DNA from 3 places in the Bacillus nitroreducens genome. Region 2 is predicted to be linked to each of the others. Evidence: a T-box and tRNA genes for the amino acid it is inferred to sense, from the RefSeq annotation. Region 2 holds a T-box; the other regions hold tRNA genes.
The links. A T-box is a leader RNA that pairs with one kind of tRNA and senses whether it is charged. The one in region 2 lies ahead of serS (serine--tRNA ligase), so its partner is inferred to be a tRNA-Ser.
Positions count from the first base shown of each region.

Region 1: it has a tRNA-Ser gene. The T-box ahead of serS (serine--tRNA ligase) is inferred to sense a tRNA for this amino acid. The anticodon was not compared.
Region 3: it has a tRNA-Ser gene. The T-box ahead of serS (serine--tRNA ligase) is inferred to sense a tRNA for this amino acid. The anticodon was not compared.

Region 1 covers NZ_CAXHYI020000003.1:2,048,196-2,058,549, reverse strand. Annotated here, with positions in the region: gene ACWPVE_RS13880 (TraR/DksA C4-type zinc finger protein) at 1-179, shown strand, start outside; gene ACWPVE_RS13875 (TIGR00266 family protein) at 309-1,106, shown strand; gene ACWPVE_RS13870 (hypothetical protein) at 1,155-1,328, shown strand; tRNA gene ACWPVE_RS13865 (tRNA-Glu) at 1,507-1,578, opposite strand; tRNA gene ACWPVE_RS13860 (tRNA-Ser) at 1,605-1,695, opposite strand; tRNA gene ACWPVE_RS13855 (tRNA-Asn) at 1,701-1,775, opposite strand; tRNA gene ACWPVE_RS13850 (tRNA-Ile) at 1,784-1,860, opposite strand; tRNA gene ACWPVE_RS13845 (tRNA-Gly) at 1,871-1,944, opposite strand; tRNA gene ACWPVE_RS13840 (tRNA-His) at 1,956-2,031, opposite strand; tRNA gene ACWPVE_RS13835 (tRNA-Phe) at 2,058-2,130, opposite strand; tRNA gene ACWPVE_RS13830 (tRNA-Asp) at 2,139-2,214, opposite strand; tRNA gene ACWPVE_RS13825 (tRNA-Met) at 2,418-2,494, opposite strand; tRNA gene ACWPVE_RS13820 (tRNA-Ser) at 2,666-2,758, opposite strand; tRNA gene ACWPVE_RS13815 (tRNA-Ile) at 2,778-2,854, opposite strand; tRNA gene ACWPVE_RS13810 (tRNA-Met) at 2,872-2,948, opposite strand; tRNA gene ACWPVE_RS13805 (tRNA-Ala) at 2,977-3,052, opposite strand; tRNA gene ACWPVE_RS13800 (tRNA-Pro) at 3,069-3,145, opposite strand; tRNA gene ACWPVE_RS13795 (tRNA-Arg) at 3,149-3,225, opposite strand; tRNA gene ACWPVE_RS13790 (tRNA-Leu) at 3,240-3,328, opposite strand; tRNA gene ACWPVE_RS13785 (tRNA-Gly) at 3,347-3,421, opposite strand; tRNA gene ACWPVE_RS13780 (tRNA-Leu) at 3,426-3,506, opposite strand; tRNA gene ACWPVE_RS13775 (tRNA-Lys) at 3,521-3,596, opposite strand; tRNA gene ACWPVE_RS13770 (tRNA-Thr) at 3,601-3,676, opposite strand; tRNA gene ACWPVE_RS13765 (tRNA-Val) at 3,691-3,766, opposite strand; rRNA gene rrf (5S ribosomal RNA) at 3,776-3,891, opposite strand; rRNA gene ACWPVE_RS13755 (23S ribosomal RNA) at 4,033-6,964, opposite strand; rRNA gene ACWPVE_RS13750 (16S ribosomal RNA) at 7,292-8,841, opposite strand; gene ACWPVE_RS13745 (processed acidic surface protein) at 9,643-10,354, shown strand, end outside.
Region 2 covers NZ_CAXHYI020000003.1:1,037,869-1,048,222, reverse strand. Annotated here, with positions in the region: gene ACWPVE_RS09050 (YaaC family protein) at 1-1,002, opposite strand, end outside; gene guaB (IMP dehydrogenase) at 1,161-2,627, shown strand; gene ACWPVE_RS09040 (D-alanyl-D-alanine carboxypeptidase family protein) at 2,764-4,119, shown strand; gene pdxS (pyridoxal 5'-phosphate synthase lyase subunit PdxS) at 4,321-5,205, shown strand; gene pdxT (pyridoxal 5'-phosphate synthase glutaminase subunit PdxT) at 5,224-5,814, shown strand; T-box leader at 5,968-6,180, shown strand; gene serS (serine--tRNA ligase) at 6,273-7,556, shown strand; tRNA gene ACWPVE_RS09020 (tRNA-Ser) at 7,660-7,752, shown strand; gene ACWPVE_RS09015 (deoxynucleoside kinase) at 7,888-8,556, opposite strand; gene ACWPVE_RS09010 (deoxynucleoside kinase) at 8,543-9,199, opposite strand; gene ACWPVE_RS09005 (LysM peptidoglycan-binding domain-containing protein) at 9,477-10,354, opposite strand, start outside.
Region 3 covers NZ_CAXHYI020000003.1:774,441-784,794, forward strand. Annotated here, with positions in the region: rRNA gene rrf (5S ribosomal RNA) at 1-62, opposite strand, end outside; rRNA gene ACWPVE_RS07575 (23S ribosomal RNA) at 158-3,089, opposite strand; tRNA gene ACWPVE_RS07580 (tRNA-Ala) at 3,240-3,315, opposite strand; tRNA gene ACWPVE_RS07585 (tRNA-Ile) at 3,333-3,409, opposite strand; rRNA gene ACWPVE_RS07590 (16S ribosomal RNA) at 3,629-5,178, opposite strand; tRNA gene ACWPVE_RS07595 (tRNA-Gly) at 5,258-5,331, opposite strand; tRNA gene ACWPVE_RS07600 (tRNA-Pro) at 5,348-5,424, opposite strand; tRNA gene ACWPVE_RS07605 (tRNA-Arg) at 5,433-5,509, opposite strand; tRNA gene ACWPVE_RS07610 (tRNA-Leu) at 5,596-5,682, opposite strand; tRNA gene ACWPVE_RS07615 (tRNA-Leu) at 5,700-5,780, opposite strand; tRNA gene ACWPVE_RS07620 (tRNA-Lys) at 5,795-5,870, opposite strand; tRNA gene ACWPVE_RS07625 (tRNA-Gln) at 5,913-5,987, opposite strand; tRNA gene ACWPVE_RS07630 (tRNA-Val) at 6,194-6,269, opposite strand; tRNA gene ACWPVE_RS07635 (tRNA-Glu) at 6,328-6,399, opposite strand; tRNA gene ACWPVE_RS07640 (tRNA-Ser) at 6,409-6,499, opposite strand; tRNA gene ACWPVE_RS07645 (tRNA-Asn) at 6,502-6,576, opposite strand; gene ACWPVE_RS07650 (SprT family protein) at 6,703-7,158, opposite strand; gene cmpA (cortex morphogenetic protein CmpA) at 7,313-7,426, shown strand; partial or broken gene ACWPVE_RS07660 (IS1182 family transposase) at 7,556-9,003, opposite strand; gene ACWPVE_RS07665 (Tex family protein) at 9,367-10,354, opposite strand, start outside.

The DNA.
Region 1 (10,354 bases), 1.0 Mb from region 2:
TTGAGGATTACGAAAATTTTGTGGCGACTGATATCGAAGGAAAAGAAATAATGATCTATCCTAATAGCCAACATGAGAGGTATGAAGAGGCACTCGATGAAGAAGGAATTATGACAATGTTCGGTGATCTCCCACCGTATGAAAAGGAACCATATACAAAGGACGAGGCCGAGGATTGAGTAAGAAAGCAGTGGTTAAATCCACTGCTTTTCATGTTTTTATGTAAAACAAATTTAATTTAAAGGAAAATAATAATCAATGACGAACTGTTACTTTATATTTAATTTTATATCGAAAGGAAGAAATAAATGAATGCTCATGAAATTGAATACAAACTTTATGGAGATGACATGCAATTTGTAGAAATCGAGTTAGATCCAGATGAAAGTGTAATTGCAGAAGCTGGGGCGATGATGATGATGGAAGATGGAATCTCGATGGAGACCATATTCGGTGATGGCTCAGATTCTGAAAGCGGAGGACTTATAGGAAAACTGTTTGGTGCAGGGAAAAGAGTCTTAACAGGAGAAAGCCTTTTTATGACTGTTTTTACAAATAGGCAAATGGGTAAAAAACACGTTTCGTTTGCAGCTCCCTACCCTGGGAAAATCATCCCTGTGGATTTAAGCATGCTTGGTGGAAAAGTAGTTTGTCAAAAAGATGCTTTTCTCTGTGCAGCAAAAGGCGTATCAGTTGGAATTGACTTTCAACGCAAATTAGGTACTGGCTTCTTCGGTGGTGAGGGATTCATTATGCAAAAACTTGAAGGAGATGGACTAGCTTTTTTACATGCAGGTGGGACCATTCATAGAAAAGAACTGCAACCAGGAGAATTACTTCGTATAGACACAGGCTGTTTAGTCGGAATGACAAAAGATGTAAATTATAATATCGAGTATGTTGGTAAAATAAAAACAGCCTTTTTTGGTGGAGAAGGGTTATTCTACGCAACCGTCAGAGGGCCTGGAACAGTTTGGGTTCAGTCACTGCCCTTCAGCCGTCTTGCAGACCGAATCTTTGCTAGTGCACCTAAAAATGGAGGAAACACTGGTGAAGGTAGCATACTAGGTGGAATTGGTAATTTATTAAACGGTGATAACAGATAGAATAATTACGGTCATATCTGGGAGGATAATAAGTGGAGGTGGGAAAAGGTGAAACGTAAAGATGAAGTAAAGAGCAACCCCGTTGTTCCACTATTTGATGCACCTGATGATAAAATACTTGCATTTGATATGTTTCGTGGTGTCTCACCAGGACTCTTTTCCGATGTTGATCTAGATAATCCTGGGAAAAAAATTGAAGATGATATCATTAGCCAAGACTAAAACACCTTTACGGGTGTTTTTCTTTTGGAACAAAGTGTAGTTGAATACGTTCTCACAGTTTATTTGAAGTCATTCTACTATTGGTTTTATTTACACTTGGACCGTGAGAATACGATCTTAAATGTTTCAAGTAAAATGCAAATAAAAAAGCGCCATGAGGAAACCTCATAACGCTTGATGACCCGTACGGGATTCGAACCCGTGTTACCGCCGTGAAAGGGCGGTGTCTTAACCGCTTGACCAACGGGCCATAATATTCATCTATATAAAGTATCATGGCGGAGAAGGAGGGATTTGAACCCTCGCGCCGCTTACGCGACCTACACCCTTAGCAGGGGCGCCTCTTCAGCCACTTGAGTACTTCCCCAAAAATGGCTCCACAGGTAGGATTCGAACCTACGACCGATCGGTTAACAGCCGATAGCTCTACCACTGAGCTACTGTGGAATAATATATGGTGGGCCTAAATGGACTCGAACCATCGACCTCACGCTTATCAGGCGTGCGCTCTAACCAGCTGAGCTATAGGCCCATTTAATAATTGGAGCGGGTGATGAGAATCGAACTCACGACATCAGCTTGGAAGGCTGAGGTTTTACCATTAAACTACACCCGCATTTTGTCATATGGGGCGGCTGATGGGAATCGAACCCACGAATGTCGGAACCACAATCCGATGCGTTAACCACTTCGCCACAACCGCCATTAATCTTTATGGAATTAGTAAGGTGGCTCAGGACGGAATCGAACCGCCGACACAAGGATTTTCAGTCCTTTGCTCTACCGACTGAGCTACTGAGCCACTGCATATGGCGGTCCCGACCGGGATCGAACCGGCGATCTCCTGCGTGACAGGCAGGCATGTTAACCGCTACACCACGGGACCTTTTTTTCTTAATAAAAACTTTCAATACACAATACTTGTAATAACTGTCCCTTCCTCTACTAGCTTATTCGAGATGTTTTGTCCGTCGGGACAACTCGTAGCTTACTCGATGAAGTGTCGCTCGTCGCTACACCACGGGACCTTTTTTTCAGAAAGACAAATACTATTTTACGATAGTTTCTAGTAAGTGTCAAGAGTTTTTTTGGTTGCGGGGGCAGGATTTGAACCTACGACCTTCGGGTTATGAGCCCGACGAGCTACCAGACTGCTCCACCCCGCGATAATAGAAAATTATATAATACCTTGTTATGCGACTAGTTTATTATTTACTGTCCCTTCCTCTACTAGCTAATCAAGAAGCTATATCCGTCGGGACAACTCGTAGTTATTTCGATGATGCAACGCTCGTTGCTCCACCCCGCGCTAATAACAAACTATTTCAAAATAAATATGGCGGAGGAAGAGGGATTCGAACCCCCGCGGGCTTTAACACCCCTGTCGGTTTTCAAGACCGATCCCTTCAGCCGGACTTGGGTATTCCTCCACATATAAAAAGTTGTAACTGGTGGACCTTGTAGGACTCGAACCTACGACCGGACGGTTATGAGCCGTCTGCTCTAACCAGCTGAGCTAAAGGTCCTAGATATTTAATATTAATGGTAGCGGCGGAGGGGATCGAACCCCCGACCTCACGGGTATGAACCGTACGCTCTAGCCAGCTGAGCTACACCGCCATAAATAATTATACTTTTAAGAGTCTATTGGTGGAGCCTAGCGGGATCGAACCGCTGACCTCCTGCGTGCAAGGCAGGCGCTCTCCCAGCTGAGCTAAGGCCCCAAATGGATTATATTAATGGTCGGGAAGACAGGATTCGAACCTGCGACCCCTTGGTCCCAAACCAAGTGCTCTACCAAGCTGAGCTACTTCCCGTAATGGCGCGCCCGAAAGGAGTCGAACCCATAACCTTCTGATCCGTAGTCAGACGCTCTATCCAATTGAGCTACGGGCGCATTTACTATTAAAATGGTGCCGAGGACCGGAATCGAACCGGTACGGTAGTCACCTACCGCAGGATTTTAAGTCCTGTGCGTCTGCCAGTTCCGCCACCCCGGCAATTTAGTAAATAACTTCTGGAGCGGAAGACGGGATTCGAACCCGCGACCCCCACCTTGGCAAGGTGGTGTTCTACCACTGAACTACTTCCGCATAATGCGGGTGAAGGGACTCGAACCCCCACGTCAAAGACACTAGATCCTAAGTCTAGCGCGTCTGCCAATTCCGCCACACCCGCATATTTAAATAAAATGGTGAGCCATGAAGGATTCGAACCTTCGACCCTCTGATTAAAAGTCAGATGCTCTACCGACTGAGCTAATGGCTCTAAATGGTGCCGGCTAGAGGACTTGAACCCCCAACCTACTGATTACAAGTCAGTTGCTCTACCAATTGAGCTAAACCGGCACATTTAGGAATTATGGTGGAGGATGACGGGATCGAACCGCCGACCCCCTGCTTGTAAGGCAGGTGCTCTCCCAGCTGAGCTAATCCTCCATCTTTTCAACCTAGCAACGTCCTACTCTCACAGGGGCAATGCCCCAACTACCATCGGCGCTGAAGAACTTAACTTCCGTGTTCGGTATGGGAACGGGTGTGACCTCTTCGCTATCGTCACTAGATAAGATAAAGACAAGATATATTATACTATCTTCTCAAAAAAATGCAAGAAGAAATTTTCATTCCTTCAAAACTAGATAACGTACGCACATTCATTCATTTGTCTTGCTACGGCTCCTATACAGTCGCCTTCGCAATTCTATTTGGTTAAGTCCTCGATCGATTAGTATCAGTCAGCTGCACATGTCACCATGCTTCCACCTCTGACCTATCAACCTCGTCATCTTCGAGGGATCTTACTAGTTTAACACTATGGGAAATCTCATCTTGAGGGGGGCTTCATGCTTAGATGCTTTCAGCACTTATCCCTTCCACACATAGCTACCCAGCTATGCCCTTGGCAGGACAACTGGTACACCAGCGGTGTGTCCATCCCGGTCCTCTCGTACTAAGGACAGCTCCTCTCAAATTTCCTACGCCCACGACGGATAGGGACCGAACTGTCTCACGACGTTCTGAACCCAGCTCGCGTACCGCTTTAATGGGCGAACAGCCCAACCCTTGGGACCGACTACAGCCCCAGGATGCGATGAGCCGACATCGAGGTGCCAAACCTCCCCGTCGATGTGGACTCTTGGGGGAGATAAGCCTGTTATCCCCGGGGTAGCTTTTATCCGTTGAGCGATGGCCCTTCCATGCGGAACCACCGGATCACTAAGCCCGACTTTCGTCCCTGCTCGACTTGTAGGTCTCGCAGTCAAGCTCCCTTGTGCCTTTACACTCTACGAATGATTTCCAACCATTCTGAGGGAACCTTTGGGCGCCTCCGTTACTCTTTAGGAGGCGACCGCCCCAGTCAAACTGCCCACCTGACACTGTCTCCAAGGCCGATAAGGCCTTCGGGTTAGAATTTCAATACAGCCAGGGTAGTATCCCACCGACGCCTCCACCGAAGCTAGCGCTCCGGCTTCCAAGGCTCCTACCTATCCTGTACAAGCTGTACCAAAATTCAATATCAGGTTGCAGTAAAGCTCCACGGGGTCTTTCCGTCCTGTCGCGGGTAACCTGCATCTTCACAGGTACTATAATTTCACCGAGTCTCTCGTTGAGACAGTGCCCAGATCGTTACACCTTTCGTGCGGGTCAGAACTTACCTGACAAGGAATTTCGCTACCTTAGGACCGTTATAGTTACGGCCGCCGTTTACTGGGGCTTCGATTCAGAGCTTCGCTTGCGCTAACCCCTCCTCTTAACCTTCCAGCACCGGGCAGGTGTCAGCCCCTATACTTCGCCTTGCGGCTTCGCAGAGACCTGTGTTTTTGCTAAACAGTCGCCTGGGCCTATTCACTGCGGCTTTTCAGAGCTATGCACCCTAAAAAGCACCCCTTCTCCCGAAGTTACGGGGTCATTTTGCCGAGTTCCTTAACGAGAGTTCTCTCGATCACCTTAGGATTCTCTCCTCGCCTACCTGTGTCGGTTTGCGGTACGGGCACCATTTACCTCGCTAGAAGCTTTTCTTGGCAGTGTGGAATCAGGAACTTCGGTACTATATTTCCCTCGCCATCACAGCTCAACCTTACGGTAAGCGGATTTGCCTACTTACCAGTCTAACTGCTTGGACGCACATATCCAACAGTGCGCTTACCCTATCCTCCTGCGTCCCTCCATCGCTCAAACAGTAAAGAGGTGGTACAGGAATATCAACCTGTTGTCCATCGCCTACGCTTTTCAGCCTCGGCTTAGGTCCCGACTAACCCTGAGCGGACGAGCCTTCCTCAGGAAACCTTAGGCATTCGGTGGAGGGGATTCTCACCCCTCTTTCGCTACTCATACCGGCATTCTCACTTCTAAGCGCTCCACCAGTCCTCACGGTCTGACTTCGCTGCACTTAGAACGCTCTCCTACCATTGTTCGTAAGAACAATCCACAGCTTCGGTGATACGTTTAGCCCCGGTACATTTTCGGCGCAGAGTCACTCGACCAGTGAGCTATTACGCACTCTTTAAATGGTGGCTGCTTCTAAGCCAACATCCTGGTTGTCTAAGCAACTCCACATCCTTTTCCACTTAACGTATACTTTGGGACCTTAGCTGGTGGTCTGGGCTGTTTCCCTCTTGACTACGGATCTTATCACTCGCAGTCTGACTCCCGAGAATCAAGTCTTTGGCATTCGGAGTTTGACTGAATTCGGTAACCCGATGAGGGCCCCTAGTCCAATCAGTGCTCTACCTCCAAGACTCTATACTCGAGGCTAGCCCTAAAGCTATTTCGGAGAGAACCAGCTATCTCCAAGTTCGATTGGAATTTCTCCGCTACCCACACCTCATCCCCGCACTTTTCAACGTACGTGGGTTCGGGCCTCCATTCAGTGTTACCTGAACTTCACCCTGGACATGGGTAGATCACCTGGTTTCGGGTCTACGACCACGTACTCATTCGCCCTATTCAGACTCGCTTTCGCTGCGGCTCCGTCTCTTCGACTTAACCTTGCACGTAATCGTAACTCGCCGGTTCATTCTACAAAAGGCACGCCATCACACATTAATGTGCTTTGACTACTTGTAGGCACACGGTTTCAGGTTCTATTTCACTCCCCTCCCGGGGTGCTTTTCACCTTTCCCTCACGGTACTGGTTCACTATCGGTCACTAGGGAGTATTTAGCCTTGGGAGATGGTCCTCCCAGCTTCCGACGGGATTTCACGTGTCCCGCCGTACTCAGGATCCACTCAAGAGAGAACGAAGTTTCGACTACAGGGTTGTTACCTTCTCTGACGGACCTTTCCAGGTCGCTTCGTCTACTTCGCTCTTTTGTAACTCCGTATAGAGTGTCCTACAACCCCAAGAGGCAAGCCTCTTGGTTTGGGCTATCTTCCGTTTCGCTCGCCGCTACTCAGGAAATCGCGTTTGCTTTCTCTTCCTCTGGGTACTTAGATGTTTCAGTTCCCCAGGTCTACCTTCGCTTACCCTATGAATTCAGGTAAGGATACTGCCCCATTACGAGCAGTGGGTTTCCCCATTCGGAAATCTTCGGATCAATGCTTACTTACAGCTCCCCGAAGCATATCGGTGTTAGTACCGTCCTTCATCGGCTCCTAGTGCCTAGGCATCCACCGTGCGCCCTTTATAACTTAACCTGTTTGGCTTCGATAAGCTTCAAATTTCTTCGCTTCTCATGCGCCTATAAGTTTAAAGAACTTTACTTCAATGAATGTTTTGTTACGTTATCTAGTTTTCAAAGAACGAAGTTAATGACTTCAATCACATCGTGATTTACATCAGTGAATAGTCTTCATGCAGCATTGCGCTGAGTAGTTAATCATTATTAACTAATCTTGTAGACGCAAGCGCAATTGATTTTTGAGAAAGGCAAAAATCAACCTTTGAGAGAAAAAGCACTCTCAAAACTGACCACAATACAAAACGTCTTTTTTATGAAGTTCGTAGAACTTCAGTTCCCTTAGAAAGGAGGTGATCCAGCCGCACCTTCCGATACGGCTACCTTGTTACGACTTCACCCCAATCATCTGTCCCACCTTAGGCGGCTGGCTCCTTACGGTTACCCCACCGACTTCGGGTGTTACAAACTCTCGTGGTGTGACGGGCGGTGTGTACAAGGCCCGGGAACGTATTCACCGCGGCATGCTGATCCGCGATTACTAGCGATTCCGGCTTCATGCAGGCGAGTTGCAGCCTGCAATCCGAACTGAGAATGGTTTTATGGGATTGGCTTAACCTCGCGGTTTCGCTGCCCTTTGTACCATCCATTGTAGCACGTGTGTAGCCCAGGTCATAAGGGGCATGATGATTTGACGTCATCCCCACCTTCCTCCGGTTTGTCACCGGCAGTCACCTTAGAGTGCCCAACTGAATGCTGGCAACTAAGATCAAGGGTTGCGCTCGTTGCGGGACTTAACCCAACATCTCACGACACGAGCTGACGACAACCATGCACCACCTGTCACTCTGTCCCCGAAGGGAACGTCCTATCTCTAGGAGTGTCAGAGGATGTCAAGACCTGGTAAGGTTCTTCGCGTTGCTTCGAATTAAACCACATGCTCCACCGCTTGTGCGGGCCCCCGTCAATTCCTTTGAGTTTCAGTCTTGCGACCGTACTCCCCAGGCGGAGTGCTTAATGCGTTGACTTCAGCACTAAAGGGCGGAAACCCTCTAACACTTAGCACTCATCGTTTACGGCGTGGACTACCAGGGTATCTAATCCTGTTCGCTCCCCACGCTTTCGCGCCTCAGCGTCAGTTACAGACCAGAGAGCCGCCTTCGCCACTGGTGTTCCTCCACATCTCTACGCATTTCACCGCTACACGTGGAATTCCGCTCTCCTCTTCTGCACTCAAGTCCCCCAGTTTCCAATGACCCTCCACGGTTGAGCCGTGGGCTTTCACATCAGACTTAAAGGACCGCCTGCGCGCGCTTTACGCCCAATAATTCCGGATAACGCTTGCCACCTACGTATTACCGCGGCTGCTGGCACGTAGTTAGCCGTGGCTTTCTGGTTAGGTACCGTCAAGGTACCGCCCTATTCGAACGATACTTGTTCTTCCCTAACAACAGAGCTTTACGATCCGAAGACCTTCTTCGCTCACGCGGCGTTGCTCCGTCAGACTTTCGTCCATTGCGGAAGATTCCCTACTGCTGCCTCCCGTAGGAGTCTGGGCCGTGTCTCAGTCCCAGTGTGGCCGATCACCCTCTCAGGTCGGCTACGCATCGTTGCCTTGGTGAGCCGTTACCTCACCAACTAGCTAATGCGCCGCGGGCCCATCCGTAAGTGATAGCAAGAAGCCATCTTTTAATATAAGACCATGTGGTCTCATATGTTATCCGGTATTAGCTCCGGTTTCCCGAAGTTATCCCAGTCTTACAGGTAGGTTGCCCACGTGTTACTCACCCGTCCGCCGCTAATCTTTGGGAGCAAGCTCCCTTAGATTCGCTCGACTTGCATGTATTAGGCACGCCGCCAGCGTTCATCCTGAGCCAGGATCAAACTCTCCAATAGAGTATTGATTGCTCAATAATTTAAAAATTGAATTAACGTTGACGCTTGTATTGTGTTCAGTTTTCAAAGAACCTTTTTAACTCGTCGCCCAGAAGCGACTTTTCTAATATAACATTTTTATTTCCGAGTGTCAACTTCTTTTTTCAAAAAGTTTTTTTGTTTAACACTCATTTATGAACGCTTGTTTCAGCGACAAGTACTAATATATCATCCCTATTTTACTTTTTCAAGTCTTTTTTAAAAAAAGTTTTAAACAAAATAAAAAAGCTTCTCTTCTATCTATTCTATTAATCAAATCGATAGAGAAGATACAATTTATTATACAAGAAAAAGTTTTTATATAAAATACTTTTTTCTTAAAGTTAAAGACCTTTTTCATATTATATCTTTCCTTTTTTGCCTCTATTATTTTAATCATAATTGCTAGATTTACACATATATTTTATTAATAGTGATTTCGGAAGGGGGATAAAGGTTTTGTTTATTGAATTCTTACAGGCAATGGGAATGTTTTTATCACTAGGTATGTGTTTATTTTTATTTTCTTTTGTATATATAGTAGGTTTAAGAATATGTAATAGCGAGGAAAAAATCGAAACTAGCACTTTTATCACTTTTGTTTCTTCTCTCATTTTTGCCTTTATTTTTAGCTTCTTTGCTAATACATTTCATTAATCAAAACATTAGCTGACAATCTAATTCAATGGTTGTCAGTTTTTTTATGTTCCAAACACATGCATTTTTTGGCAAAAGTTGAAAATACTACGACTATGATGAATATATTGGCTTGGAGGAAGAGGAATGAAGAACCTTTTACTGGTTGGGATTATTTTTTTGTTCCAGCTTTCATTTTTATCTGTTGACGTTTTTGCTGAAGTAACTCCCGAAGAATTAAAAAAATACACAACCGAGACTGGATTAACAGAAAGCGATCTTGAAGATTATTTAGCGGTTTATGATTTGTCTGTAAAGGATTTTGAGAGTGTTCATGAATTGGTTTCTTATCTCGGCGAACCAGTTAATAATGAAACCATCCAGACTCTACTAACAAAGCATAATATAGATGAGGATGAGTTGCACCATATCCTGAGTGGGTTTGGAGAGTCTGTAAAGGACTATTTATTCATTAGGGATCTTGAAGCAACGGTAGATTTCTACTTAAATCACGCAGAGGTTTTGGTGGATGCAGAGAGAATGCTTTCAGATATAGGACTAGACGAAGAAGAAATAAGCGGATTATTGCTCCATTTTTTAAGCCTAAATGATTTGAATCTAGAGCAGAAAATGAAATCTATCAACTTCAATTTGGAGCAGTATTTTTCCTATAATAATTCGGAAGGCTTATCATCCGAACAGCAAAAAGAGCTTCTCGTGATGTATGATAAGATGATCGAAATGTTCGAGTTGCAACCTCGATATTACTTACTAGAGGATGGTGTTCGAGAAGCGGTCACGTATGATGAACTACTGAAAAAAAAATCTCTTGATGGAGCGGACCTTCTTATTGAACTCT
Region 2 (10,354 bases):
GAATTCGCCTTCTAACCCGTCAATTTTCTCCTTCAGGAACAGATAAAGCAGAAAGGGTACCTTTTCCGCTGAAATCGCAAGAAACTGTCTGATAAATGGATAATCATTACTTGAGTAGGAATGAAGTAACTCACTCCACCATTCCGTCTCATATCTGGATATCATACTTAAATTATATAGAAGTAAGTAGTGAGTCATGACTTCAGGAAAGAATGTTATTAGTTCCCTTTCCTTTGGTAAATAATAGGTATCCTCATATAAATGATATAAAAGTGGCGAACTCCATAGTGGCAAAAGAAATTTCGACGTATTCACTTTTACAGTGATGGAATCACTTCCTTTTTCCTCTACTTCACTTTTGGTAGATGAAGTAGGGAATGGTAAGACCTTTTCTATAAAATCCAAAAATCTCCGAGAAGTCATGTGGAAATGATCTAGTGATTCACTTGGAATTAAAAGCACATTATCATTTGTAACGGGTGTTTTAATGTATATCCTTTGTTGAAAATGTAACACAAATAAATTATGTAATTCTGGAATCCTTTTAAATAGCTGTTCCATTGTGTATTTTTCGCCTTCAATTTGTTTCACATGAAACATCCGCTCAGAAAAGTGGGAAAATAAACCGTTTTTCTGCACCCTCACTTCATCTTGAAAAAATTCATAGCTTTGCTTTTTTCGTTTTCTAGTTGATACGCCATGAGCTAGTACTGAGGTTGATTCTGGATATTGTGGGTCAACAGTAAGTAAACAAGCCTTTAACAATTGAACCATTCCATAAAATAGAAGGACTGGCTTAATTGATAAAGGGGCATTTTCTGATAGTTGATAATAATTTTGGCCGTGCTCCAAATAATAAATAAAGGGATAGCTGTTTTCGTAACTCTTTTTATCTGCATCAGTAAACCCAGCTTTTTCATAGCATTTTTGAAGCAAGTGTTGAGTGGTATTTGCTGCGTGAAGCGCATTAAATGATTGCCAAATAAAACGATAATCAAACAATTTAGAGACCTCCAATAAAAAAGCAAACAGATATAATTGGTGTTAAAGTAGATAATAAAAAACTCTGAATTATTAAACATATCAGTGTCTTCTTGACAGTAGTTTGCCCAGTTGATAATCTACTAATAATATTTTGCAATCGAAGGGGGATTTATTACATGTGGGAAACTAAGTTTGCCAAAGAAGGATTAACGTTTGATGATGTTTTGCTTTTACCAGCTAAATCTGAGGTATTACCAAAGGATGTAAATCTTGGGGTAGCATTAACTGAAACGCTCAAGTTAAATATTCCAATTGTTAGTGCGGGTATGGACACTGTTACAGAGCATGAAATGGCAATTGCAATGGCACGCCAAGGTGGATTAGGTATTATTCATAAAAATATGTCTATTGAACAACAAGCCGAACAGGTTGATAAAGTTAAGCGTTCAGAAAGTGGCGTTATTACGGATCCATTTTTCCTTACTCCAAGTCATCAAGTATTTGATGCTGAGCATTTAATGGGAAAATATCGTATTTCAGGTGTCCCAATTGTAAATAATCCACAAGAGCAAATCTTAGTTGGTATCCTAACCAATCGTGACCTTCGTTTTATTCAGGATTATTCGATTCAAATTTCTGATGTTATGACAAAAGAAAATCTAGTGACTGCCCCTGTTGGTACAACATTAGAACAAGCGGAAAAAATCTTACAGAAATATAAAATTGAAAAGCTTCCACTTGTTGATGAGAATGGAGTACTAAAGGGATTAATTACAATTAAAGATATTGAAAAGGTTATTGAGTTTCCGAATTCTGCTAAAGATGCACAAGGACGATTATTGGTAGGAGCAGCAGTTGGGGTATCAAAAGATACAATGCCACGTGTTGCAAAGCTAGTAGAAGCTGGAGTGGATGCAATTGTAGTAGATACAGCACATGGGCACTCAGCAGGTGTTCTTGAAACAGTAAAAGAAATTCGAAATCAATATCCAAACTTAAATATTATCGCGGGTAACGTTGCGACTGCAGAAGCTACTCGAGCTCTAATCGAGGCTGGTGCTAATGTCGTAAAAGTAGGAATTGGACCTGGTTCTATTTGTACAACACGTGTTGTTGCGGGCGTGGGTGTTCCTCAAATTACAGCGATTTATGATTGTGCAACAGAAGCTAGAAAACATGGTGTATCCATTATTGCAGACGGTGGTATTAAATATTCTGGTGATATCGTAAAAGCGTTAGCTGCTGGAGGACATGTAGTTATGCTAGGAAGCTTACTAGCAGGTGTGTCTGAAAGTCCAGGTGAAACAGAAATTTTCCAAGGTCGTCGTTTTAAGGTATATCGAGGTATGGGTTCTGTAGCAGCAATGGAAAAAGGAAGCAAAGACCGCTATTTCCAAGAAGATGCGAAAAAGTTTGTTCCTGAAGGTATTGAAGGCCGCCTTCCATATAAAGGTCCATTAACAGATACAATTTATCAATTACTAGGTGGTATTCGTTCTGGTATGGGATATTGTGGAACGAAAAATCTAGAGGAATTAAGGGAAAACGCACAATTTATTAAAATGACAGGTGCAGGATTACGTGAAAGCCATCCACATGATGTTCAGATCACGAAGGAAGCACCGAATTACTCAACACTCTAAACAAAATATAACAAATAGTAATCCATTGGTAGGATTTTTAAATAGTGGTAGATAGAGACAGGTGCTCTATCTATTTTTTTTGAGGCTGATATGTTAAAATGTTTTTTGTGCTAAATATGAAGTGGAGGTTTAAAATGTGAAAAAAAATACACAAAAGAGATTGATTATAAGTTTTATAGCAGTCCTTTTGCTATCGCTCTTTGTGGGGCAAGTCACTCCTGCAAATGCGGCACCTGCTATTAATATAAATGCAAAAAATGCTATTTTGATTGATGCTGAAACAGGTAAGATTTTATATGAAAATAATGCAGATGTTCCAGCCCCTATTGCAAGTATGACTAAAATGATGACAGAATACCTAGTGTTAGAGGCAATTGATGAAGGGACCATTACCTGGGAAACTGAAACACAAATTGATGAATTCTTACACTCTCTTTCTGCTAATTCAAACTCATCTGGTGTGGGTCTTCGATTGAACCATAATTATACAGTTAAAGAATTATATTATGCGATGGCTATTTACTCTGATAATGCAACGACCATGGCACTTGCACGTTTAATTGGTGGAACAGAAGACGGATTTGTGAAGATGATGAATGAAAAAGCTGCTGAACTAGGTATACAAGATGCTCATTTTGTAAATAGTTCGGGTCTACCAAATAGTATGTTAGGTGAGTACCGTATTAATGGATCAAGTGCAGATGAAGAAAACCTACTATCTGCAAAATCAGTAGCTTTATTAGCTTATTCTTTAATTCGAGACTACCCAGAGGTATTAGAAGTTTCTAGTATTCCACAATTTGAATTTTATGGTGAAAAACTAAACAACTGGAATTGGATGTTAAAACATGATCCAAATGAGTCTCCTTATTTTTCTAACTTCTATTACGAAGGACTAGATGGGTTAAAGACAGGTACAACACCACTGGCTGGGTATAATTTTACTGGAACTGCAGAACGAAATGGGATGCGTTTAATTTCAGTTGTAATGGGTGCCAAAAGTGAACCTGAACGATTTAATGAAACTCGTAAACTATTAGATTATGGTTTTAATAACTTTGAACAAATTGAAGTCTTCCCAGAAGGCTATCAATTAAAGGGCAATAAAGAATTAAAGGTTGTTAAAGGTAAAGAGAAAAAGGTGGAAATCTCCACAAAATCGCCTGTAAGACTATTAGTGAAAAAAGGTGAAGATAAATCCGCTTATAAAGGCAAATATAACTTTGATAAGAAAGTTGTATCAAAAGATAAAGAAATAACAGCACCATTTGAAGAAGGAACAAAGGTTGGACATATGGCTATTTCTTATAATGGTGATGGTGATGATTTGGGATATATTACGCCAAATAGTGAAGATAAGTTACAGGTAACACTCGTGACAGACTCTAGTGTTGAAAAGACAAATTGGTTCGTGCTCATGATGAGGGGAATCGGTGGGTTCTTTGGTGACATTTGGTCAAGTGCTGCGAATACAGTTAAAGGTTGGTTCTAATAAAGATCATTCAATCTCCTTCTATTTATAGAGGGAGATTTTTCTATGTTTTAATTGCCTATAAATTTGGTATAATTAGTAGGAAATAAAAGTATATGTTCGAATATTCGCAGATTTATTTTTTACTAGGCATTTACTATCTATTAAAATATGGTATGATAATGCCTATAAATCGCTAACTAACATGTAGGGGGAATCGTGATGGCAAATACAGGTACAGATCGAGTAAAACGAGGAATGGCTGAAATGCAAAAGGGCGGCGTTATTATGGACGTTGTGAATGCAGAGCAAGCTAAAATAGCAGAGGAAGCTGGAGCTGTAGCGGTAATGGCATTAGAACGTGTACCAGCTGATATAAGAGCAGCAGGTGGAGTTGCTAGAATGGCTGATCCAACAATCGTTGAAGAAGTAATGAATGCTGTTACTATTCCAGTTATGGCAAAGGCTCGTATTGGACACATTGTAGAAGCTAGAGTACTAGAAGCTCTAGGTGTTGATTATATTGATGAGAGTGAAGTATTAACTCCTGCAGATGAGGAGTTCCATTTAAATAAACGTGATTTTACGGTTCCATTCGTATGTGGATGTCGTGATTTAGGAGAAGCGACACGCCGAATTGCAGAAGGTGCATCTATGCTTCGTACAAAGGGTGAGCCTGGAACAGGGAACATTGTAGAAGCAGTACGACATATGAGAAAAGTAAATGCTCAAGTTCGCCAAGTTGTTGGAATGAGTGAAGATGAACTTATGACAGAAGCAAAAAATCTAGGAGCACCGTATGAACTACTCCTTCAAATTAAACAAGAAGGTCGTCTACCAGTTGTAAACTTTGCTGCTGGTGGTGTAGCAACACCTGCAGATGCGGCATTAATGATGCAGCTTGGTGCAGATGGTGTCTTTGTTGGTTCTGGTATTTTCAAATCAGACAATCCTGCAAAATTTGCTCGTGCAATTGTAGAAGCAACTACACATTATCAAGATTATGAATTAATTGCCAACCTTTCTAAAGGTTTAGGTAATGCTATGAAAGGTGTCGAAATTTCATCATTATTACCAGACCAACGCATGCAAGAACGAGGCTGGTAAGTTAGAGGATGGTCATATATGGTTAAAATCGGAGTATTAGGTCTTCAAGGGGCAGTAAGAGAACATGTTCGCTCAATAGAAGCCTCTGGAGCAGAAGCAGTCATCGTAAAAACAGTAGAACAGCTAGAAGAAATTGACGGGTTGATTATCCCTGGTGGGGAAAGTACAACAATGCGCCGATTAATTGATAAATATCATTTTATGGAGCCTCTTCGTTCCTTTGCTAAAAAGGGAAAGCCAATGTTCGGTACATGCGCAGGGTTAATTCTACTTGCAAAACAACTGGTTGACCACAAGGAACCGCATCTTGGCCTTATGGATGTAGTAGTTGCGCGTAATTCCTTCGGTCGTCAACGTGAAAGCTTTGAAGCAGAACTTACGATTCCTGGAATTGCTGAAGACTTTGTCGGTGTTTTTATTAGAGCACCACATATTGTAGAAGCTGGAGAAAACGTTGAAATCCTTGCAAAGCATGATGGGAGAATTGTAGCTGCACGAGAAGGTCAATTTTTAGGTTGTTCTTTCCATCCAGAACTAACTGATGATCATCGTATTACAGGCTATTTTGTAAAGATGGTTGAAGAGTCAAAAACAAAAAAACTTGTATAAACGAATGAAACATGGTAAAACTTTATATAAAGTGAACTTCTAATACTGGTATTTCATCATCCCCACTAATGGATAGTGGAACCAATTGTACCTTTACAGGTGATTTTTATTTCTTACCTGGGGGTTTATCGCACATTAAAGGGTAATTATAATGTTAAATCTATGAGAGGAAGTAGTAGCTTGTCTTTTTTCTTAAGAGAGTCGGTGGTTGGTGTGAACCGATGGAAAGGGCTAGTGAATCCATCCTTGAGTGAAGTGCTGAACGGTTTCTAGTAGGTATTTCCGGTAAATCCGTTATCTTTTTCAAGAGGAGGATACGTGTATCCTCAACTAGGGTGGTAACGCGGGTTAACTCTCGTCCCTTTTATTAGGGACGGGAGTTTTTTATGTTTTTGCAGAGTTCATGCTTATGTATCTGTTAATGCTACTAATTACATAAATAATAGGAGGTTTTGGTAATGTTAGATATCAAGTTTTTACGAAGCCATTTCGATGAGGTGAAGGAAAAACTTCAGCACCGTGGTGAGGATTTAACAGACCTAGGACGTTTTGAGGAGCTGGACAAAACACGTCGTGAGCTTATTGTTCAGACAGAAGAATTAAAAAGCAGACGAAATGAAGTATCAGGACAAATTGCAGTCTTAAAAAGAGAGAAAAAAGATGCGGATGCTCTAATAACAGAAATGCGTGAAGTGGGAGATAAAATCAAAGAGTTAGATACTCAATTACGGAATGTAGAAGAAGAATTAGAACATCTTCTGTTGTCTATTCCAAATATTCCTCATGAAAGTGTCCCAGTTGGTGAATCAGAAGATGACAACGTTGAAATTCGTAAATGGGGTGAGCTCCCACAATTTGATTTTGAACCAAAGCCACACTGGGAAATAGCTGATCAACTTGAAATCCTTGATTTTGAACGAGCTGGGAAGGTTACTGGGAGTCGCTTTGTATTTTATAAAGGACTTGGGGCAAGACTGGAAAGAGCATTATTTAACTTCATGTTAGACCTTCATGTGGAGGAACATGGGTATGAAGAAGTGATTCCACCATACCTTGTCAATCGAGCAAGTATGACGGGAACGGGGCAACTTCCAAAGTTTGAAGAGGATGCCTTCCTCATTGAGAGTGAAGACTACTTTTTAATTCCAACATCTGAGGTTCCAATTACGAATCTTCATCGTGATGAAATTGTTAGTGGTGAGGATCTACCAATTAAATACGCAGCATTTAGTGCGTGTTTCCGTTCAGAAGCGGGTTCAGCAGGAAGAGATACAAGGGGCTTGATTCGTCAGCACCAATTTAATAAGGTTGAATTAGTGAAATTTGTAAAGCCAGAGGATTCTTATAAAGCACTAGAGAGCCTAACTGCAAATGCAGAAAAAGTGCTTCAGTTACTAGGTCTTCCATACCGTGTCTTAAATATGTGTAGTGCAGATTTGGGCTTTACTGCCGCAAAAAAATATGACATCGAAGTTTGGATACCAAGCTATGGAACTTATCGCGAGATATCTTCTTGTAGTAATTTTGAAGCATTCCAGGCAAGACGTGCTAATATTCGATTCCGTCGTGATCGCGACTCTAAGCCTGAACATGTTCATACATTAAATGGTTCTGGACTTGCGGTTGGCCGAACGGTTGCTGCGATTTTAGAAAATTACCAGCAAGCAGACGGTACGGTGATCATTCCTGAAGTATTGCGTCCTTATATGCGAGGGAAGGAAGTAATCGGTCCGAAATCTTAAGAAAAGTAGGGCTAGGATTATTCAATAATTCTAGCCCGCAAAAAAATAATAAATAATGTTGACATACCATTTTATAATGTGGTATATTAATTCTTGTCGATACGGAGGAATACCCAAGTCCGGCTGAAGGGATCGGTCTTGAAAACCGACAGGGGTGTTAAAGCCCGCGGGGGTTCGAATCCCTCTTCCTCCGCCATAAATGACAAATAATACTAGCGCATAAAGTATTGGAGATGGACTCGTTACTATTATAGTAACGAGTTTTTTGTTTACGAAAATTTGACGTAAACAAAGAACCCCTTTTGAGAAAGCTATTCAAAAGGGGTCTTTTTTATTTTTTTAAAAGCTCTGCTTGTCTAATAAAGGTTGAAATTTTTTCTATAACTGGTTCGATAGAATTTTCGTCATGAAGAATATCATAATCGTTGATATTTAATCGTAAAACAGGACAGGCATTAAAGTTATTGATCCATTTTTCGTAACGAGCGTGCATTTCTTCCCAATAGGAAATAGGTGTTTGCTGCTCCATCAGTCTTCCACGTTCCTGAATTCGATTAATAATATCATCAAGGCTGCCTTCAAGATATATTAGTAAATTTGGATGGGGAAAATATGGTGTCATAACCATTGCATCAAAAAGATTGGTATATGTCTCATAGTCATCAGGTGCCATTGTTCCTTTTTCATAATGCATTCTTGCAAAAATGCCTGTATCTTCATATATTGAACGATCTTGAATAAATCCACCGCCATATTCAAAGATTTTCTTTTGTTCTTTAAATCGCTCTGCAAGGAAATAGATTTGAAGGTGAAAGCTCCATCTTTCGAAATCAGCATAAAACCGATCTAAATATGGATTGCTATCTACCTTTTCAAAGGAGGTTCTAAATCCAAGTGCATTTGCAAGAGCCTTTGTCATCGTTGACTTCCCTACTCCAACTGTACCAGCAATCGTGATTACCGCATTACTAGGGATATCATATTTTTTACGCAAATTCATTGTGTTTAGCTCCTTTTTCGAGAATAGTGTCTTCTATTTTTAATAGAATATGGTCTAGGTCCTTTTTGTTTTGTACAAAATTTAGTTTGTCTCCATTAAACCGTAGGACAGGAATATCTGGGTTAGCTTGTTCAAATTTGTCCATTGCTTGTTCATAATCACGGCTTAGTTGGCCAAGATATGCAGGGTCAATCTGTTTTTCAATGTCCCTACCACGCAGTTTAATCCGTTCCAATAAAGTATCAAGACTTGCGTGTAAATAAATCACGACATTTGGTACAGGCATATCTGACGTAAGAATCTCATAAATCTGCAGGTACTTTTGAAATTGCTGATCCTTTAATGTTCGTTCAGCGAAGATTAAGTTTTTGAAAATATGATAATCCGCAACGACTGGTTTGTCCTTTTGGAGATAAAGTTGATTAATATCTTCAAGTTGTTTATATCGATTGCAGAGGAAAAACATCTCAGTTTGGAAACTCCATTCTTCAATATTGGTATAGAATTTCCCTAAGAATGGATTTTCATCAACAATCTCTTTTAATAAGGCGAATTCAAAGTGTTCGGATATAGCCTTAGCGAGAGATGTCTTTCCAACTCCGATTGGACCCTCTACAGTAATAAAAGGAATCCTACTCCCCATCTCATGTCCCCCTTTTTACATCCTTAGAAATGCACAGATACGCATTATTTTATCACAGGTAGGTCGAGTATTGTTACTTACTGTCGAAAAAACAAACTGGGAAATATTGAGGCCTACAGGTGGAACACAAAGACGTGCTCCAGCACGTGGCATTTTTTAATCTTTGTACCTTTTATTACTTAGATAGTATCTTAGGATAGCGTGATAGTAACTTTTACTCTTATTGTTTCGAGACAAAAGTAAAAGGAACCCTGTTACGAGTTCCTTTTGAAAGATATTATCTTTTCACAACGTTGAAATTATCTGTTATCAAAAGCCAGTTTTGTGGAAATGGGAGACCTAGTTTCCAATAGCTAATTCCTCTAAGGTTGAGTTCCTTTATTAAATCAAATTTTGCTTGAATACTCCTTGCATCTTCAAACCAGACTTTGTGCTGTTTACCGTCAGCATCGGTATAGTCAAAATGTGGTGCCTGGGCTTTTGTATCATATTGAATTGGAACGTTATTTTGTTTTGCAATTTCAATTGCTCGCTGTGGGCTTACTGCCTTTGCATATTCTCCTCCTGCAACATATGGTAATGTCCAATCGTATCCGTAGAGATTTTGCCCCATCATAATTTTTGACGCAGGCATTTCAGTTAAGGCATATTCCAAGACCTCACGAACAGGACCAATAGGTGATACAGCCATTGGTGGGCCACCGCTATATCCCCATTCGTACGTCATGATAACAACAAAGTCTACGATTTCCCCATGCGCTTTGTAATCATGTGCCTCATACCATGCGCCTTCTTGTTCAGCACTAGTTTTTGGGGCCAATGCAGTTGATAGGAGCCAGCCTTCTTGGCTGAATCGCTGCTTAGCTTTCCGTAAAAAACGATTATAGGCTTCGCGATCTTCAGGGCGTAAAAATTCCATATCAAAATGAATATCTCGAAATCCATATTTTTTAGCTGTTGTGACAATGTTATCTAATAACTTATTCTGTACATTTTCATCGGTTAGAACAATTCGACCTAATTCATTACTAAATTGACCGCCCTCTAAATTAGCGACAACCATCATCAAAGTGACATTATTAGCTTGAGCGATACTAGGGAAATTGTTCATAAGCGGTTCTTTTAAAGTGCCATCACGCTGAATTTGAAAGTTAA
Region 3 (10,354 bases), 260 kb from region 2:
AAGAGCTTAACTTCCGTGTTCGGTATGGGAACGGGTGTGACCTCTTCGCTATCGTCACTAGACTATTTGAAGGATTTATTCCTTCAAAACTAGATAACGTAGGCACATTCATTAATGTCTTGCTACGGCTCCTATACAGTCGCCTTCGCAATTCTATTTGGTTAAGTCCTCGATCGATTAGTATCAGTCAGCTGCACATGTCACCATGCTTCCACCTCTGACCTATCAACCTCGTCATCTTCGAGGGATCTTACTAGTTTAACACTATGGGAAATCTCATCTTGAGGGGGGCTTCATGCTTAGATGCTTTCAGCACTTATCCCTTCCACACATAGCTACCCAGCTATGCCCTTGGCAGGACAACTGGTACACCAGCGGTGTGTCCATCCCGGTCCTCTCGTACTAAGGACAGCTCCTCTCAAATTTCCTACGCCCACGACGGATAGGGACCGAACTGTCTCACGACGTTCTGAACCCAGCTCGCGTACCGCTTTAATGGGCGAACAGCCCAACCCTTGGGACCGACTACAGCCCCAGGATGCGATGAGCCGACATCGAGGTGCCAAACCTCCCCGTCGATGTGGACTCTTGGGGGAGATAAGCCTGTTATCCCCGGGGTAGCTTTTATCCGTTGAGCGATGGCCCTTCCATGCGGAACCACCGGATCACTAAGCCCGACTTTCGTCCCTGCTCGACTTGTAGGTCTCGCAGTCAAGCTCCCTTGTGCCTTTACACTCTACGAATGATTTCCAACCATTCTGAGGGAACCTTTGGGCGCCTCCGTTACTCTTTAGGAGGCGACCGCCCCAGTCAAACTGCCCACCTGACACTGTCTCCAAGGCCGATAAGGCCTTCGGGTTAGAATTTCAATACAGCCAGGGTAGTATCCCACCGACGCCTCCACCGAAGCTAGCGCTCCGGCTTCCAAGGCTCCTACCTATCCTGTACAAGCTGTACCAAAATTCAATATCAGGTTGCAGTAAAGCTCCACGGGGTCTTTCCGTCCTGTCGCGGGTAACCTGCATCTTCACAGGTACTATAATTTCACCGAGTCTCTCGTTGAGACAGTGCCCAGATCGTTACACCTTTCGTGCGGGTCAGAACTTACCTGACAAGGAATTTCGCTACCTTAGGACCGTTATAGTTACGGCCGCCGTTTACTGGGGCTTCGATTCAGAGCTTCGCTTGCGCTAACCCCTCCTCTTAACCTTCCAGCACCGGGCAGGTGTCAGCCCCTATACTTCGCCTTGCGGCTTCGCAGAGACCTGTGTTTTTGCTAAACAGTCGCCTGGGCCTATTCACTGCGGCTTTTCAGGGCTATGCACCCTAAAAAGCACCCCTTCTCCCGAAGTTACGGGGTCATTTTGCCGAGTTCCTTAACGAGAGTTCTCTCGATCACCTTAGGATTCTCTCCTCGCCTACCTGTGTCGGTTTGCGGTACGGGCACCATTTACCTCGCTAGAAGCTTTTCTTGGCAGTGTGGAATCAGGAACTTCGGTACTTTATTTCCCTCGCCATCACAGCTCAACCTTACGGTAAGCGGATTTGCCTACTTACCAGTCTAACTGCTTGGACGCACATATCCAACAGTGCGCTTACCCTATCCTCCTGCGTCCCTCCATCGCTCAAACGGTAAAGAGGTGGTACAGGAATATCAACCTGTTGTCCATCGCCTACGCTTTTCAGCCTCGGCTTAGGTCCCGACTAACCCTGAGCGGACGAGCCTTCCTCAGGAAACCTTAGGCATTCGGTGGAGGGGATTCTCACCCCTCTTTCGCTACTCATACCGGCATTCTCACTTCTAAGCGCTCCACCAGTCCTCACGGTCTGACTTCGCTGCACTTAGAACGCTCTCCTACCATTGTTCGTAAGAACAATCCATAGCTTCGGTGATACGTTTAGCCCCGGTACATTTTCGGCGCAGAGTCACTCGACCAGTGAGCTATTACGCACTCTTTAAATGGTGGCTGCTTCTAAGCCAACATCCTGGTTGTCTAAGCAACTCCACATCCTTTTCCACTTAACGTATACTTTGGGACCTTAGCTGGTGGTCTGGGCTGTTTCCCTCTTGACTACGGATCTTATCACTCGCAGTCTGACTCCCGAGAATCAAGTCTTTGGCATTCGGAGTTTGACTGAATTCGGTAACCCGATGAGGGCCCCTAGTCCAATCAGTGCTCTACCTCCAAGACTCTATACTCGAGGCTAGCCCTAAAGCTATTTCGGAGAGAACCAGCTATCTCCAAGTTCGATTGGAATTTCTCCGCTACCCACACCTCATCCCCGCACTTTTCAACGTACGTGGGTTCGGGCCTCCATTCAGTGTTACCTGAACTTCACCCTGGACATGGGTAGATCACCTGGTTTCGGGTCTACGACCACGTACTCATTCGCCCTATTCAGACTCGCTTTCGCTGCGGCTCCGTCTCTTCGACTTAACCTTGCACGTAATCGTAACTCGCCGGTTCATTCTACAAAAGGCACGCCATCACACATTAATGTGCTTTGACTACTTGTAGGCACACGGTTTCAGGTTCTATTTCACTCCCCTCCCGGGGTGCTTTTCACCTTTCCCTCACGGTACTGGTTCACTATCGGTCACTAGGGAGTATTTAGCCTTGGGAGATGGTCCTCCCAGCTTCCGACGGGATTTCACGTGTCCCGCCGTACTCAGGATCCACTCAAGAGAGAACGAAGTTTCGACTACAGGGTTGTTACCTTCTCTGACGGACCTTTCCAGGTCACTTCGTCTACTTCGCTCTTTTGTAACTCCGTATAGAGTGTCCTACAACCCCAAGAGGCAAGCCTCTTGGTTTGGGCTATCTTCCGTTTCGCTCGCCGCTACTCAGGAAATCGCGTTTGCTTTCTCTTCCTCTGGGTACTTAGATGTTTCAGTTCCCCAGGTCTACCTTCGCTTACCCTATGAATTCAGGTAAGGATACTGCCCCATTACGAGCAGTGGGTTTCCCCATTCGGAAATCTTCGGATCAATGCTTACTTACAGCTCCCCGAAGCATATCGGTGTTAGTACCGTCCTTCATCGGCTCCTAGTGCCAAGGCATCCACCGTGCGCCCTTTATAACTTAACCTGTTCGGCTTCGATAAGCTGCAAATTTCTTCGCTTCTCATGCGCCTATAAGTTTAAAGAACTTTACTTCAATGAATGTTTTGTTACGTTATCTAGTTTTCAAGGAACAAAATAACTGATTTCAATCAAATACGATTTCATCAGTAAGATTTGGTGGAGCCTAGCGGGATCGAACCGCTGACCTCCTGCGTGCAAGGCAGGCGCTCTCCCAGCTGAGCTAAGGCCCCGAATATTTTTTAATGAATGGTGGGCCTAAATGGACTCGAACCATCGACCTCACGCTTATCAGGCGTGCGCTCTAACCAGCTGAGCTATAGGCCCATTCATATATTTAACTAGAGAACAATAGCTCTCTCAAAACTAAACATAATACAAAACGTCTTTTTTATGAAGTTCGTAGAACTTCTATTGTCTAGCTACGGTTCCTAGCCTCTCGAGGTTGCTTCACTTCTTCTGTCAAAGTCTACTGACTTTTCCTTCAGAAGTTCCAGCACTTGTCGAGGCTGAACAGTCACCTTCGCTTTTCGACTTTTTCCTTAGAAAGGAGGTGATCCAGCCGCACCTTCCGATACGGCTACCTTGTTACGACTTCACCCCAATCATCTGTCCCACCTTAGGCGGCTGGCTCCTTACGGTTACCCCACCGACTTCGGGTGTTACAAACTCTCGTGGTGTGACGGGCGGTGTGTACAAGGCCCGGGAACGTATTCACCGCGGCATGCTGATCCGCGATTACTAGCGATTCCGGCTTCATGCAGGCGAGTTGCAGCCTGCAATCCGAACTGAGAATGGTTTTATGGGATTGGCTTAACCTCGCGGTTTCGCTGCCCTTTGTACCATCCATTGTAGCACGTGTGTAGCCCAGGTCATAAGGGGCATGATGATTTGACGTCATCCCCACCTTCCTCCGGTTTGTCACCGGCAGTCACCTTAGAGTGCCCAACTGAATGCTGGCAACTAAGATCAAGGGTTGCGCTCGTTGCGGGACTTAACCCAACATCTCACGACACGAGCTGACGACAACCATGCACCACCTGTCACTCTGTCCCCGAAGGGAACGTCCTATCTCTAGGAGTGTCAGAGGATGTCAAGACCTGGTAAGGTTCTTCGCGTTGCTTCGAATTAAACCACATGCTCCACCGCTTGTGCGGGCCCCCGTCAATTCCTTTGAGTTTCAGTCTTGCGACCGTACTCCCCAGGCGGAGTGCTTAATGCGTTGACTTCAGCACTAAAGGGCGGAAACCCTCTAACACTTAGCACTCATCGTTTACGGCGTGGACTACCAGGGTATCTAATCCTGTTCGCTCCCCACGCTTTCGCGCCTCAGCGTCAGTTACAGACCAGAGAGCCGCCTTCGCCACTGGTGTTCCTCCACATCTCTACGCATTTCACCGCTACACGTGGAATTCCGCTCTCCTCTTCTGCACTCAAGTCCCCCAGTTTCCAATGACCCTCCACGGTTGAGCCGTGGGCTTTCACATCAGACTTAAAGGACCGCCTGCGCGCGCTTTACGCCCAATAATTCCGGATAACGCTTGCCACCTACGTATTACCGCGGCTGCTGGCACGTAGTTAGCCGTGGCTTTCTGGTTAGGTACCGTCAAGGTACCGCCCTATTCGAACGATACTTGTTCTTCCCTAACAACAGAGCTTTACGATCCGAAGACCTTCTTCGCTCACGCGGCGTTGCTCCGTCAGACTTTCGTCCATTGCGGAAGATTCCCTACTGCTGCCTCCCGTAGGAGTCTGGGCCGTGTCTCAGTCCCAGTGTGGCCGATCACCCTCTCAGGTCGGCTACGCATCGTTGCCTTGGTGAGCCGTTACCTCACCAACTAGCTAATGCGCCGCGGGCCCATCCGTAAGTGATAGCGAGAAGCCATCTTTTAATATGAGACCATGTGGTCTCATATGTTATCCGGTATTAGCTCCGGTTTCCCGAAGTTATCCCAGTCTTACAGGTAGGTTGCCCACGTGTTACTCACCCGTCCGCCGCTAATCTTTGGGAGCAAGCTCCCTTAGATTCGCTCGACTTGCATGTATTAGGCACGCCGCCAGCGTTCATCCTGAGCCAGGATCAAACTCTCCAATAGAGTATTGATTGCTCAATAAGTTTGTTACTTAGAATTAACGTTGACGCTTGTATTATGTTTAGTTTTCAAAGAACTAAATTGGAGCGGGTGATGAGAATCGAACTCACGACATCAGCTTGGAAGGCTGAGGTTTTACCATTAAACTACACCCGCAACATTTAATTTCGTCTGGTCGGGAAGACAGGATTCGAACCTGCGACCCCTTGGTCCCAAACCAAGTGCTCTACCAAGCTGAGCTACTTCCCGATAAAATATGGCGCGCCCGAAAGGAGTCGAACCCATAACCTTCTGATCCGTAGTCAGACGCTCTATCCAATTGAGCTACGGGCGCATATTGTAAGTCGTTTGAAATCAGCGACTTTTCTATAATAACATCTCACAAGCATTATTGCAAGTACTTTTTTAAAAAACTTTTTTTGGTGCGGTCGAGAAGACTCGAACTTCCACGGGATCAACTCCCACTAGGCCCTCAACCTAGCGCGTCTGCCATTCCGCCACGACCGCAAGTTGATAGAACTTAATGCGGGTGAAGGGACTCGAACCCCCACGTCAAAGACACTAGATCCTAAGTCTAGCGCGTCTGCCAATTCCGCCACACCCGCATATTTAAGTAAAATGGTGAGCCATGAAGGATTCGAACCTTCGACCCTCTGATTAAAAGTCAGATGCTCTACCGACTGAGCTAATGGCTCCTACATGTTTTTGCATAATAATCCTTGCTATATAAGGATAAATGGCTGGGCTAGCAGGATTCGAACCTACGAATGACGGAGTCAAAGTCCGTTGCCTTACCACTTGGCTATAGCCCAATGAATTTTCATTATGAATCCTCTTCTTATAAGTATCTTCATGAACTTGCATAGCAAGAGGATATTTTGAAATATCCCAAAAGGAAATATTACGGAATATAGTTGGCGTTACTATATATCAACGAGATTCAGTAATAGATAATCCCTTTCCTTATTCCAGGTTATTATCCGTACGTTTCGGTATAATATACAACTATATTCATAAATGGTGGAGGATGACGGGATCGAACCGCCGACCCCCTGCTTGTAAGGCAGGTGCTCTCCCAGCTGAGCTAATCCTCCGTTTTAAGAGATAGAAATGGGAGGTAGGAGTTTATCAACCCTACATCCCATGATCGCATGACCCGTACGGGATTCGAACCCGTGTTACCGCCGTGAAAGGGCGGTGTCTTAACCGCTTGACCAACGGGCCATATTAAAATGGCGGAGAAGGAGGGATTTGAACCCTCGCGCCGCTTACGCGACCTACACCCTTAGCAGGGGCGCCTCTTCAGCCTCTTGAGTACTTCCCCATTGGCTCCGCAGGTAGGATTCGAACCTACGACCGATCGGTTAACAGCCGATAGCTCTACCACTGAGCTACTGCGGAATAATGTTGCGACATGTATTATTATAAAAACAGATTTTCTTGTTGTCAAGAACTTCTTTTTATAGAAAGTCAACCGTTTTGCGGCGACTTTTATAATTTAACACACGCAAAACGAAGAGTCAACTTTTATTTTATCTCCAATAATTTTCCTGAGCATTTGCCGCAAACATATCGATTTGTATCAATCCTTCTCTTCCTTACATATCCTAACCCGCAGTTCTTACAGCTATACAAATACTGTTTTGATTTTTTCTTTTTCAAAACAGATTCTAATGGTTTGCAAAATCTAGGAGCCTCTACTGCCTTTAGGAGTTCTCGAAAGTCACGGTCTCTGTGTCGGTATCCCTTACCCTCTATATGTAAATGATAATGACATAGTTCATGCTTAATAATCCCAACCAATTCTTCAATCCCACGTTCTTGATAGTATTTTGGATTTAACTCGATATTGTGTGTTCTCAGCAGATATCTTCCACCAGTCGTTTGCAATCGATTATTGAAGGTGGCTTTATGTAGAAATGGCTTACCAAAATACTCTAGAGATACTTCCTCCACAATTTTTTGAAGTTCAAATTGTTCCACAATTTCTACTTCCTTTCAATCCTTTTCGAACAGGACGTACTATGTTTGCATACATTATATATACTCAAACCAATTAATAGATTACTTTATCTCTATAGTACCATTTATTATGTTTATCTGAGGACCTAAGTTTATCCACGAGGAGGTATAGGATATGCCTATATGGCTTCAAAACCAAATGAAACGTGCCTATTACGAAAAAGATCGATACCAAATTAAATTGTTGAATCAGTGCTGGTACTTTTATAGAAAAAAACACTGCTCGTGAGGAGGCAGCTGAAAAACTTACGTTTTTATAGGTAATTAAATTGATAAATCAAAAAAGACGACTAAAAATTCATTTTTTGAATTAAAAGTCGTCTTTTTTATGCATATGATACCATTTCACCCTGGGTTATTACCCTAATAGTTTTAAAATCCGCTTTATATTTACCGTAAATATCGCCATGGCACCTTGTAATTCCATGCCAATTAGACCCGAGGATTTCGCTACATCATACCCGTGTCTGTGTTTTAATTCGCTATTTTTAGCTTCTATTTTATAACGCTCTTTGGATTTTTCTTTAAAATAGTCGCTTTCCTGAAATTCCATCTGTTCAGTATGTACATTTGATTTAATACTAACAGAATAAGTTTTACTTTTAGCACCTTCCTTATAACAACCTTCTTTAAATGGACAGTGTTTACACTTTTCGATATCAAAATAATAGGTATCCACTTGATTGGCAGCTACGCCTTTTTTACCTTGTCGAGCTTTGCGAATGGCCATATGTCCTGCCTTACAGACATACATTCCAGCATCTTTATTACATTCAAATACATCCTCTTTCTTACGAGTACCTTGAGTAACAGATGGGTTTAATTTAGCAACTAGTTTTATTTCATTCTTTTCAGTGTACTCAATATTTCCTTTTTCAGAGTAGGCTGCATAACCAATAACTGTTTCAACATCTATTCCAGCTTTTTTACTTTTTTCTATGAGTGTCTCAAGTTGTTTTCCATCATTTTTCTCACCTGAAGTAACTGCCGCGGCTGTGACAATGCGTTCCTCGCTCATCGCAAGATGTGTTTTGAATCCAAAGAAGGCAGTATCGCTTTTGTGCCCTATTTTTGCATCTTGGTCCTCGGAAATCTGTAAGTGTTCAATATCATCATCGACAGTTTCTTTCAATAAATTTAATTGTTCCTTAACTTTTGGGTACTGAACAAGAGTTTCTTCCTCCTCAATTACATCTATAAGTTTTTGACTGTACTCAATTTCATCTTCTAGGGCATCAATTGTAGTTTTATTAGGAAACTTATCTTTCATTGTTTCATCTATTTGGTATACAGCTTTTCGTAACTTTCTTGAGCGATCCATTAAGATTTCTTTAGGTGATTTTTGGTTATACCGTGCTTTTGTGTGGGTAGCATCTACTATAATACTTTTACTTTTGATGATTTCTTTTTCAATCGCAATTTCTACAGTTTTATTGATTAACAAATCTAATAGGTCAACATTTTTTAAACGCAGTTTTCGAAATTTAGTTAAAGAACTCGGATCAATCACTGGCTCTTCAGGAGCCATATCTAAAAAATACTTAAAGGACATGTCGTACTTAGAACGCTCGACAATATCAACATCAGACAAGTCATGGATAGTCTTTAGCAATAAATATTTGAACATGCGAATAGGGTCGACAGCATTTCGACCGTTATCATGACAGTAATTTCCCTTAAGCTCTTCATATACGAAAGAGAAGTCCACAAGTTCATTAATTTCCGTAGCATATTATCCTGCGGAACGACAATATCATAGATTTGCATAAACGGACTAAAAGTCATTGATTGTTGTTTTTGAATCATAGAACCCACCCACATAGAATTGATACAACCATTATACAATGAAAAAAGGTATTATTTTCTCAAATTCAGAGAAAATAATACCTTTTTAACTAATGTTGATTGGAGCGGAAGGCACGAGACTCCTGCGGGAAAAGCGTGGCCAGGGGAGACCCCGCAGGAGCACAGCGACGAGGAGGCTCCCGGACCGCCCGCGGAATGCGAGTGGCTGCAGCGGAAATCAACACCAATTTTAGAAAGGGACTTTTTCAGTGCCCTCGTCGTGAGCAGTGTTTTTTCTTATTCAATACACCCTGATTATGATTTCACAATTTGAAAAATCGTCGAACGAACATCAATTATGCGAAGTGAAACATAAGGCGTTTTTTACGATTGAGGCTGTAACATCGTCAATGCAACTCTTCCTTTCTTCACATCAACATCATCTATCCAGACGGTTACAACATCACCAACAGACACCACATCCAGTGGATGTTTAACGAAATTGTTACTTAGTTTAGAGATATGGACTAAACCATCTTGTTTAACTCCGATATCGACAAAAGCCCCGAAATCCACTACATTTCTTACAGTCCCTTCAAGCTCCATCCCTTTAACAAGGTCTTCAAGCTTAAGGATATCTTTTTTAAGCAATGGTTTTGCGAGTTCATCACGTGGATCACGTTCTGGGCTGACTAAACTTTGAGTAATATCATGAATTGTGATTTCACCGATTCCCAATTCAGTTGCCAGTTCCTCAGTTTTGACCGAGAGAAGAGCCTCCTTTAATTTCTCTGTCCCAAGGTCCTTACTGGATAGACCAAATTTCGCAAGAAGCTTTTTAACCTCTTTATAATTTTCTGGGTGAATCCCTGTACGATCGAGTGGTTCATCACCATCTATTATGCGAAGGAACCCGATAGCTTGTTCATATGTTTTTGCACCTAGTCGAGGAATTTTCTTTAATTCACTTCTATTTTTAAATTTCCCTTCCTCTTCACGTTTTTTCACGATATTGTTGGCCACAGCTTTTGATAAGCCTGCTACATATTGTAATAAGGAAGAAGAGGCTGTGTTTACATTCACTCCAACCTTATTTACGACTGTTTCTACGACAAAAGTTAACTGGTCATTCAATTTTTTCTGAGATACATCATGCTGATATTGACCTACCCCAACTGACTTTGGATCTATCTTAACTAATTCTGCTAAAGGATCTTGAAGTCTTCTTGCAATGGATACTGCGCTTCTTTCTTCTACCTGAAAATCAGGGAATTCTTCACGTGCAATATCAGAGGCGGAGTACACACTTGCACCTGCCTCATTCACGATTAAATAAAAAATTTCTTGATTAACTTCTTTTAAAACATCTGCA